Regions from separate parts of the Amycolatopsis japonica genome, predicted to be linked through region 2. Evidence: riboswitches for the same ligand, from Rfam matches in the RefSeq annotation. Region 2 holds a riboswitch; the other holds the start of a gene.
The links. A riboswitch is a leader RNA that binds a small molecule or an ion and turns the genes downstream of it on or off. The one in region 2 is predicted to bind S-adenosylmethionine.
Positions count from the first base shown of each region.

Region 1: linked by a shared signal. The riboswitch ahead of thrC (threonine synthase) and the one ahead of AJAP_RS03915 (methionine ABC transporter ATP-binding protein) in region 2 are both predicted to bind S-adenosylmethionine.

Region 1 covers NZ_CP008953.1:6,256,926-6,262,231, reverse strand. Annotated here, with positions in the region: gene AJAP_RS29035 (ComEC/Rec2 family competence protein) at 1-1,822, shown strand, start outside; gene thrC (threonine synthase) at 1,856-3,121, opposite strand; SAM riboswitch class I at 3,135-3,268, opposite strand; gene holA (DNA polymerase III subunit delta) at 3,404-4,387, shown strand; gene rpsT (30S ribosomal protein S20) at 4,441-4,701, opposite strand; gene AJAP_RS29015 (EamA family transporter) at 5,034-5,306, shown strand, end outside.
Region 2 covers NZ_CP008953.1:774,403-779,708, forward strand. Annotated here, with positions in the region: gene AJAP_RS03900 (DUF222 domain-containing protein) at 1-1,024, opposite strand, end outside; gene AJAP_RS03905 (GNAT family N-acetyltransferase) at 1,186-1,752, opposite strand; gene rsmA (16S rRNA (adenine(1518)-N(6)/adenine(1519)-N(6))-dimethyltransferase RsmA) at 1,793-2,629, shown strand; SAM riboswitch class I at 2,872-2,962, shown strand; gene AJAP_RS03915 (methionine ABC transporter ATP-binding protein) at 3,176-4,186, shown strand; gene AJAP_RS03920 (4-(cytidine 5'-diphospho)-2-C-methyl-D-erythritol kinase) at 4,309-5,274, shown strand.

The sequences.
Region 1 (5,306 bases), 3.5 Mb from region 2:
CCTCTCGGTGCGAGGCCCGCCGTCGGACGCCGGACCGGCGCCCTGGTGGCAGCGAGCCGCGGAATCGCTGCGCACCGGGCTCCGGGAGCTTTGCGCCGTCCTCCCGGAGGAAGAGGCCGGTCTCGTGCCCGGACTGGTCGTGGGGGACACGAGCACGCTCTCCCCGAGGGTGGAACACGAGTTCACCGACTCCGGCATGTCCCACCTGATGGCCGTGAGCGGTGGGAACGTGGCGATCGTCTGCGGCTCGATCCTCCTGCTGCTGAGAGTGCTCCGGGTCGGGCCGCGGACTTCCGCCACCGCGGCCGCCGTGGGGCTGGCCGGGTTCGTGGTCCTCGCCGGGCCCGCGCCCAGCGTGCTCCGCGCCGGGGTGATGGGGGCGGTCGGGCTGCTGGCGCTGGCACTGGGGCGCAGGGGTTCGGCGCTGCCCGCGCTGGCGTTCGCGGTGGCCGGGCTCGTGGTGGCGGATCCGGCGATGGCCGCCGACTTCGGGTTCGCGCTTTCGGTGCTCGCCACGGCCGGGCTCGTACTGCTGGCGCCGAAATGGGCGGAGTGGCTGGTCGGACGCGGTGTTCCGGCCGGCTACGCCGAGGGCCTGGCCATCCCGCTGGCCGCGTTCGTGATGACGGCGCCGGTCATCGCGGGCATGGCGGGATCGGTCAGTCTCGTCTCGGTGCTGACCAACGTGCTCGCCGCACCGGTGGTCGCCCCGGCCACCGTGTTCGGCGTGCTCGCCACCGCCGTCGGACCGTGGTGGCCGTCGGCGGGCCGGCTGCTGGTCCGGTTGACCGAACCCGAGGCGAGCTGGCTCATCACCGTGGCCCGCCACGGCGCCCGGGCCCCGGGAGCCGTCGTGGACTGGCCGGATGGCTGGTGGGGCGGGCTTTTGGCGGCCGGACTGCTCGCCGTGCTGCTCGTCGTCATCCGGTTGCGGCACGGCCGGATCCTGCTGGCGATCGCGTTGGCCACCGGGCTGGTCGTCTTCGTACCGGTGCGGGTGCTGGCACCGGCGTGGCCACCGCCGGCATGGAACGCCGTCGCCTGTGACGTCGGACAGGGCGATGCCGTCGTCCTCGCCACAGGTGAGCAGGGCAGGGCGGTCCTGGTCGACACCGGGCCGGAACCGGGACCGGTGGACGAATGCCTGAGCAGGCTCGGCGTGGACCGCGTGCCGCTGATCGTGCTGAGTCATCTGCACGCCGACCACATCGGCGGTCTCGGATCCGTCTTCGAGGGCCGGTCGATCGGAGCGGTCGCCGTCGGCCCGGGACGGGCCCCGGCCTGGGCGTGGCAGCAGGTCGCGGACGAGACGGCGCGGCGCGGAATTCCCTTGCTGGAGCTGGAGATCGGACAACGGCTGGAATGGCAGGCGTTGTCACTCGACGTGCTGGGGCCGCGCTATGTCACCCGGCGCTCGGTCCGTGAACAGGATGGCACGGTGATCAACAACGGTTCGGTCGTCCTGCGCGCCGGGACCCCGGCGGGCCGGTTGCTGCTGACAGGCGACATCGAGCTCGCCGCGCAGTCCGACCTGATGGCCGAGGGTGCCGATCTGCGTGCCGAGATCTTGAAGGTCCCGCATCACGGAAGTCGTTACACGGCACCGGATTTCCTCAACGCCGTCGCACCGCGGGCCGCATTGGTGAGCGTCGGTGCCGGAAACACCTACGGTCATCCGAACAAGTCCACTTTGGACAGTCTGGTGGCCGTCGGCGCGGCGGTCGCCAGGACGGACACGGACGGCGACACCGCGGTGGTCGCGGACGGGCGAGGCCTCGCCCTGGTACGCCGGGGTGAGCCCCGCGGCCCGCCTCGTTCCTGAGGCGGGCCGCGCGAAACTCAGATGCCCGAGCTTTTAGATACCCAGAGCTTCGCGGACCGCGTCGGCCGAGGCGCTGACGGTGGCCTTCGGGCCGATCTTGTCCTCGACGGCGTCGAGGGTCTTGAGGCCGTCGCCGGTGATCAGCAGGACGATCTCCTCGTCCGGGTTGAGCTTGCCGGTCTCGATGAGCTTCTTGGCCGTCGCGACGGTCACGCCGCCCGCGGTCTCGGTGAAGATGCCCTCGGTGCGGGCGAGCAGCCGAATGCCCTCGACGACCTCTTCGTCAGTGACGTCTTCGATCGCGCCACCGGTGCGGTTGACCACGTCGAGGACGTAGGGACCGTCTGCGGGGTTCCCGATCGCCAGCGACCGGGCGATCGTGTCCGGCTTGACCGGCTGGACGACGTCGTGCCCGGCGCGGAAGGCCGCCGAGACGGGGGAGCAGCCGGTGGCCTGCGCGCCGAACACCTTGTACGGCGTCTCGTCGACGAGGCCGAGCTGACCGAACTCGCGGAAACCCTTGTCCACCTTGGTGAGCTGGGAACCGGAGGCGATCGGCACCACGATCTGGGAGGGAAGCCGCCAGCCGAGCTGTTCGGCGACCTCGAAGGCCAGCGTCTTGGAACCTTCCGAGTAGTAGGGCCGGACGTTCACATTGACGAACGCCCAGCTCTCCTGCTCGGCGGCGAGCTGGGTGGCGAGCCGGTTCACGTCGTCGTAGTTGCCGTCGACCGCGATCAGGTCACCGTCGTACACGGCGGTGGTGAGGATCTTGGCGCGTTCGAGGGTCTTCGGGATCAGGACGACCGACCGCCAGCCCGCGCGGGCCGCCGCGGCGGCGACGGCGTTGGCCAGGTTGCCGGTCGACGGACAGGCCAGCACGTCGAACCCGAATTCGCGGGCGGCGGCCAGCGCGACGGCGACCACGCGGTCCTTGAACGAGTGGGTGGGGTTCCCGGTGTCGTCCTTGACCCAGACCTTCTTGACGCCCAAGGCTTTCGCGAGCCTGTCGGCCTGGATGAGCCGGGTGGCGCCGGGTTCGGTGTTGGGGATCTCTTCGACGTTCGACGGAACGGGAAGGAGCTTCTTGTAGCGCCAGATGTTCTTCGGCCCGGCTTCGATGTCCTCGCGGCGCACGCGGCCGAAGTCGTAGGCGACCTCGAGCGGCGAGAAGTCCTCGGCGGAAACGAATTCGGGGGCGAGCGGCTGCCGGTGTCCCTCTTCCTTCGACACCAGTTCGACGGCCGGTCCGAGATCCGGGGTCTTGGTGGTGGAGGTCGTGCCGAGGGTTGCGGTCATCGCGAGGTTCCTTTCCTCATCTGCCCCGCCGGTGGCGGGCCGGAATTGGCACCGTGTTCGTCAGCTATCCCGCGATCGCGGGATGACAGGCTGACGCCGGTTGCCGGGGCTTCATCGGGCCGTTCCCTCTGCCCCTCTGGATGAGCGGTATTCGATTGTCGGCACGCGTGTCATCGCGTCGCCTCGCCAACACCGTACGACATGAGCCTCAGGTGGGGCCACCGTGCCCGGAACACATCACCGGACAAAGCACACGAGAGGAGGAGTGGCAGGATCGTCACCGTGACGACGCAAGCTTCCGCCCCATCGCCGCTGGTCCTGGTTCTCGGTGAGGAAGAGCTGCTGATCGAACGTGCGGTCCGCAGTGCTTCGGACGCGGCCAAAGCGGCCGACCCGACGGCGGATCTCACCCGGATCCGGGTGTCGGACCTCACAGTCCCGGCGCTCGCGGAAATGGTCAGCCCCTCGCTGTTCGCCGAGGGCAGGGTGATCGTCCTCGAATCCGCGCACGACATCTCGCAGGAACTCGCCGACGGGGTGATGGCCTACGTCAAGGCGCCCGCCGACGGCATCGTGCTCGTCGTCGTGCACAGCGGAGGCGGCCGGAGCAAGGCCGCGAAAGGGCTTCCAGCCGCCTTGAAGAAGGCGGGCGCGGAGGTAGTCGAGTGCCCGAAGCTGACCAAGGCCGCCGAGCGGGAATCCTTTGTCCGCAACGAGGTCCGCCGGGTCGGCGGGAAGATCGACGGTGCGGCCGTGCTGGCGTTGATCGACGCCGTCGGCTCGGATCTGCGCGAGCTGTCGTCGGCGGCGACCCAGCTCGTCGCGGACGCCGGCGGGGCGGTCGACGAGCAGGCCGTCCGGCGCTACCACCGTGGCCGCGCGGACGTGAACGGTTTCGCCGTCGCCGAGAAGGCCGTCGCCGGTGACAAGGCGGCGGCGCTGGAGTCGCTGCGCTGGGCGATGCAGCTGGGCGTACCGCATGTGCTGGTCGCGGACGCGCTCGCCGACGCCGTCCGCACGATCGCGCGGGTGTCCGGCGCCGGTCGCGGGAACCCGAATCAGATGGCGGGCGAGCTGGGGATGCCGCCATGGAAGGTGCGCAAGGCGCAGGGGCAGGCCCGCGGCTGGGGGCAGGACGGTCTGGCCACCGCGATGAGGGTGGTCGCCAGGCTCAACGCCGAGGTCAAGGGGGTGGCGGCCAATCCGGAGTACGCCTTGGAGCGGGCTGTCCTGGAGGTCGTCGACGCCCACGGCACAAGCCGCTGAGAACGGCGAAGGGCCCCGGCGACGTGAGTCGGCCGGGGCCCTTCGAAAGCCGATCAGAGAGAGTTCGCGCGCTTCGCGAGCGCGGACTTCTTGTTGGCGGCCTGGTTGGCGTGGATGACGCCCTTGGTCACGGCCTTGTCCAGCTTCTTGGCCGCGTCCTTCTGCAGCTCCAGGGCCTTGGCCTTGTCACCGGCGTCGGCGGCCTCGCGGAACTTGCGGATCGCGGTCTTCACCGAGGACCGGATCGCCTGGTTGCGCTGACGCGCCTTCTCGTTGGTGGTGATGCGCTTGATCTGCGACTTGATGTTGGCCACGGGGGCGCTCCTCTTGAATCTCTCGGTGGTTTCACCGCCGCGCTGTGACCGGCCCTGCGTGCTCGTGAGAGCGGCGCGGGTTTCCTCCATGACGGAATGCCACACGACGGTGAAGCGCAAGCTTAACAGCCGTCCCGGCGCGGCTCGCGCCAGCCTCGGGCGGGCTGCTTGCGGTACGGTGAAGATCGTAGTGCCTAGGGTTCCGCCGCCTGCCCGTTCAGCGAAACACACAATCAGGGCAGACGGGACCGGTCCGAGCGGCACCATCGGCGGAGCCGGAAGCACCGCCGTTCATCTGACGGGACAAAAGCCTGGAGGACCGGGTTTTCCGCATGCGCGGAAAACGTGAAAGGTCCGCTGTGAACGCCACCGCTCTGTCCTTCGTCGTCATCGCCGCCGTCATCCACGCGGGCTGGAACCTCGCCGCCAAGCGGATCCGCCGCGGCGGAGCCAGGTTCGTCTGGGCGTACTACAGCCTTTCCGCGATCCTGCTCGTCCCCGTCATGGCGGTCTCGCTGGCCGTGGAACCACAACGTCCACAGTGGACCTGGCTGTTCGCCGCCGTGGTCACCGCGGTGTTCCACGTCACGTACGGCATCGTCCTC
Region 2 (5,306 bases):
AGGCCGTTAAAGGCTTATGAGGTTGCGCCGCGTTCCCGGATCTCGGTCTCGACAGTCGTGCCCACCATCGAGGGGGACGCAGGTGAGCGACATTCCGGGATCGTTCAGTCGCGGCGGACTCTTGAACGCCCTCGCCGCTGCCGCGGTAGGGGCTCTGGCGGCCCTGTGGCGGCATCTGGGTGGGCTTAGGGCGGCTCGCGGGTTCCTCGCTGGGCTGTGCGGGCTGAGGCTCCTCAGTGACCCGCTCCGCGGTCTGCCGGGGCGCGGGGATGTCCGGGCCGGCCTCCGCGAGATCGACGATCTCCGCGAACGCGTCGCCGCGTCTCTCCGCGGGCGCACGGTCGTCGGCTACTTCGCCGGGAGCCGGATACGCACGCGGCACCAGGAGCGCGTTCAGGCGGGCGCCCGTCTCGGGGTCGAGGTTTCCGCGCATGTCCCAGCGGCCGGTCCGTTTCTGGCGCAACCAGAATTCGCTTCGCTGACGTTTCGGCTCGGGATCGTCTTTGGGCTTCCCATCCGGATCATGTCGCGCGAGCAGGTCGGTGCCCGCCATCGTGACGTCGCGCGGTCTTGCGACGCCCGCGAGTTCGACCAGGCCCTTTTCGGCCTCAAGCCGCTCGTCCGCGTCGAGGTGGTCCGGCAGCCTCTTCATGACGGTGACGATCCGGTCGATACCGGCCTCGGCCAACGCGCCGGTGCTGGCCGATTCACCGGTCAACGGCGCGACGGGGTCGATCGTCGTGCCGTCGCGCGCCCGTCTCGAATTGAGCGCGAGCGCTCTGCCGGTCACTCTCTGAGCCTCTGCTCGAGGCACTCGAGCCACATGCTCGTAGAAGGCGGCGATCGAGTTGTATCCGTAGAGGTCTCGGACCCCACGTGACTCGATCTCGGCCAGGATCTGGCCGACTTCGGCGAACAGACGTCGCCCTTCGCGTAGCCGTGTCTGCAACTCGTCGAGGAGCAGTTCGGCGTCACCTTCCGGCAGGTTGAGCGGGAAGGCCTTGGGATTGTTTTTGCTGGTCATCCCTCGATTGTCGAGGCAGATTCGAACGAATGCACGGTATCGATCGGGTGGATGATCATTACGCTCCGCCTGCGCTGACCTGCGCCGATCACACGGGAGTGGGATACGTGTCGGTTCGAAAACGCCATACGGATGGTGGGGGCGGGATCACAGCTCCGCGGTCATCCGGTCATCCGGTCCCACTCCTCGCGGAGCACCCCATAGACGACGGCGTCATGCACGCCTCCGGCCCAGCGTCGCGCGCGCCGGAACCGGCCTTCCTCCACGAACCCCAGCCGCCGCCCGACGGCGATCATCCCCGGGTTCCCCGAGAACGTGGCGAAGTCCAGGCGGAGCGTGTCGGTGCGAGCGAACAAATAGGTCGTCCACAGGCGCAAGGCCTCAGTGCCGTATCCGCCGCCCCAGTACCGCTCGTCGTAGATCGCCAACCCCATCCGCCGCCAGTCGGTCTGCCTGCTTTCCCAGTACCAGCTGACCCTGCCGATCAACCTGCCGTCCTTCAGATCGCATACGGCGAGGCTGGTGCGGGGATCGACGGGCTCGGTCTTGGGCGTGGTGAGTTCGCGTGCCGTCGAGTCGGCCGCCGCCGCGGTCGGGGTGCCGAAATAGGGCCCGTTCGTTTCATGCCAGGGCCGCGTGGGATCGAGTAGGTCGCGAAGCGGTCGGAGGTCGCCGGGCCTCCAGTCGCGCAGCCGGACTTTCTCGCCTTCGAGTACAACGTCGTCCACCGGCCAATCGTGGCCCACCGGGGCTGGTTACGATCGTCGGGTGACTGAACTGCTCGGTCCTGCGGAGATCAGGGCGCTGGCGGCCGAGCTGGACGTACGTCCGACCAAGAAGCTCGGCCAGAACTTCGTGCACGACCCCAATACGGTGCGACGCATCGTCGACCTCTCGGGGGTCGGTGAAGGCGACGTCGTGCTGGAGGTCGGGCCGGGCCTCGGCTCGTTGACCCTCGGACTGCTCGCGACCGGCGCCGAGGTCGTCGCGGTCGAAATCGACCCTGTGCTGGCTGGGCGATTGCCGGATACCGCAGCCGAACGGGGCGGGGCCGAACGACTGACGGTCGTCGGCGCGGACGCGTTGCGGATCACGTCCGACGACCTGCCCGCGCGTCCGACGGCGCTCGTCGCGAACCTGCCGTACAACGTCGCAGTTCCGGTCGTGCTTCACCTGCTTGCTGAACTGCCGTCGCTGACCAGCGGTCTCGTGATGGTCCAGACCGAGGTCGCGGACCGGATGGCGGCCGGCCCGGGGAGCCGGACTTATGGCGTCCCCAGCGTCAAGCTCGCTTGGTACGGAAAGGCGCGCAAGGTCGCCGCGGTGCCTCGCGCGGTGTTCTGGCCCGTTCCGAACGTGGACTCCGCACTGGTCGCTTTCGAACGGGGCGAGGTGGTGTCGTCCGTGGACCGGGAGCGATTGTTCGCGGTGGTCGACGCCGCCTTCTCCCAGCGGCGGAAGACTTTGCGTGCCGCGTTGGCGTCATGGGCCGGTTCCGCCGAACGCGCGGGGGAGCTGCTCGAGAAGGCGGGAATCGACCCCAAGACCCGCGGTGAACAGCTGGATGTCCACCAGTTCGCGCGGATTGCCGCGGTCGCCGGTTGATCGCCTGCCTCGGATGTGACCGGCACCGCGCGAACGTCAGCCGCGCCACGTCGGCACGTGCGTAAGCCTTCTCGATCTGTATGAGCCGGCGTTGTCTTAGCAGGTAGCGCGCCTGGCGCAAGTCGAAGGCGCCTGACTGTGTTCCATTATCTGGACGCCCCATCCTGTATTATGGACGCGACCAGACGTGTGATCTGCGCCTACGCGCTTGCTTTCATCCAGTGGGATCGGTTTTACTCAGTGAGCCATCCCGAGCGACTGAGAGACCTGGCTCGCCGAAGTCGCAGCAACCACCCTCCACAGGGCAGGTGCTACAGCCAGGACCGATGGAGGCTTTGCCTAATGAACAGGGTCACCCACCCGCTCCTGCTGACCAGGCGACGTGTCGTCGATGAAGGTCGCCGCACGGTAAGTGCGTGTCGACGCTCCACCGTTACTGCCTGAGTCCTTCTCCCTTACCTCTGAAAACCGTCCGTTTCCGGACGGTCACTCGGTGACGGTCGGCGCGCTCGAAAGAAGCAGCGCCCCATTCGCATGGAGCCTCTCGTGATCACTGTCGAAAACCTGTCCAAATCCTTTCCCCTCAACGGAAATCCCGTCGTCGCGCTGCGCGATGTGAGCGTGGACATCCAAGCGGGCTCGCTGTTCGGAGTCGTCGGCCCGGCCGGCTCCGGCAAGTCGACCCTCGCTCGTTGCATCGGTCTTCAGGAGCGTCCCGACCGTGGCGTCGTCCGCCTCGACGGCCTCAACACAGGGACTCTCGACGGACGCCGTCTGCGCGAGATCCGGCGGCAGGTCGGTGTCGTGAGCACCAAACCGGAATTGCTCGCCGAGCGCACCATCGCCGGCAACATCGCTTCGCCGCTCGAACAGCTCGGTCTCGACGGGCCGCAGCGGCGCAACCGGGTCGGCAACCTGCTCGACCTGGTCGGGCTCACCCCCCGGGCGGGGCAGCGGCCGGGCGACCTGTCCGAAGGGCAGCTGCGCCGAGTGGCCATCGCCAAGGCGCTGGCCGCCGGGCCGTCCGTGCTCTTGGCCGACGACCCGACCGCCGGCGTGCAGGCCGAGGAGTCCGGCGCGGTCCTCACCGTGCTCGACCGGGCCCGTGCCGAGCTCGGAGTCACCGTGCTGCTCACCACTCCCGACGCCGGCGTGGTTCGCCGTGTCTGCGACGACGTCGCGGTTCTGGAAGCCGGGGCGATCATCGAACGCGGGACCGTGCTCGACCTGGTCTCCGACCCGAACAGCCGTACTGCGCAGGCGCTGCTTCCCGCGATCGAGACCGGGCGTGCGCAGGCCTCGAAGTACGACCGCGCGGTGGACGTCGTGCTGGTCGGCTTCGCCTCGGTCGGTGCGTTGCTCCCGGAGGCCGCCGGTCGCTTCGACGTCGAACTCGCCACCATCGGCGGTGGCCTGACCCGGATCGGCGACACGCCGGTTGGCCGGTTCCGTCTCGGTGTCCGCGGTGAGCGTGCGGACGCCGCGCTCGCCTGGATCGCCGAGCGCGGCGGCCACGTGACCCACCCGGTCCGCGGACCGCAGGGTGTCGCTGCCTGATTCCTCCACGAACGGGCCGCCCAGGACGAAATCCGTCCGGGGCGGCCCGTTCGTGTCCGACTCGTCCTGTTCTCTTTTCTCCTGGTGACAGCGCAAGTGGAACGGCCACGTAGGCTTGACGGGTGCTCGCCGTCGTACCGCCCCCAGTAACCGTCAGGGTTCCCGCCAAGGTCAACCTGCACCTGTCGGTCGGTGACGTACGCCCGGACGGTTACCACGAGCTGGTGACCGTGTTCCAGGCGCTTTCTTTGACCGACGAGGTGACCGTCGCGGTCACCGAGGATCCCGGTGTCGAGGTCTACGGCGAAGGCGAAGGCTCCGTACCGACAGGGGCGAACAACCTCGCCTGGAAGGCGGCGCAGGCGCTGGCGGCACACGTCGGCAAGGCGGACGGCGAGTCCAAGGTCAGGGTCGTACTGCGCAAAGGCATCCCGGTGGCGGGCGGGATGGCCGGTGGCAGCGCCGACGCGGCCGCGACCCTGGTGGGGCTCGCGTCGCTTTGGAAGCTCGACATCTCCCGAGACGAACTGGCGGGTATCGCCGCGAAGCTCGGCAGCGATGTCCCGTTCGCGCTCTACGGCGGGACCGCGTTGGGCACCGGCCGAGGTGAGCAGCTGGTGCCGGTCTTGTCGCGGCACACCTTCCATTGGGTTCTGGCCTTCGACCAGCGAGGTCTTTCGACGCCGAGGGTGTTCGGCGAGCTGGACAAGTTGCGTGAAGAGGGCAGCCCGCCGCGGATCGGTTCGCACACTCCGGTGGTCGAGGCGCTGGCGTCCGGTGACCCGCGGCAGCTGGCGCTGCTTCTGGGTAATGACCTTCAGGCGGCCGCCGTCTCGTTGCGGCCGGGGCTGCGTCGTACCTTGCGGGCGGGGGTCAACGCGGGTGCGCTCGCCGGCACCGTCTCAGGCTCCGGACCGACCTGTGCCTTTCTGTGCGCGGATGCCCAGTCGGCCGTCGAGGTCGCCGCGGAGCTGTCCGGCGCGGGTGTCTGCCGCACGGTACGCGTCGCGCACGGGCCGGTGCCCGGAGCGCGGCTGGTCGGCGGCGACGACGCGCCGCGGCCGTCACCGCCGCGGGTGCACGCGTGAGGGTGTCCGAAATGGACATCGACTAATTCGTT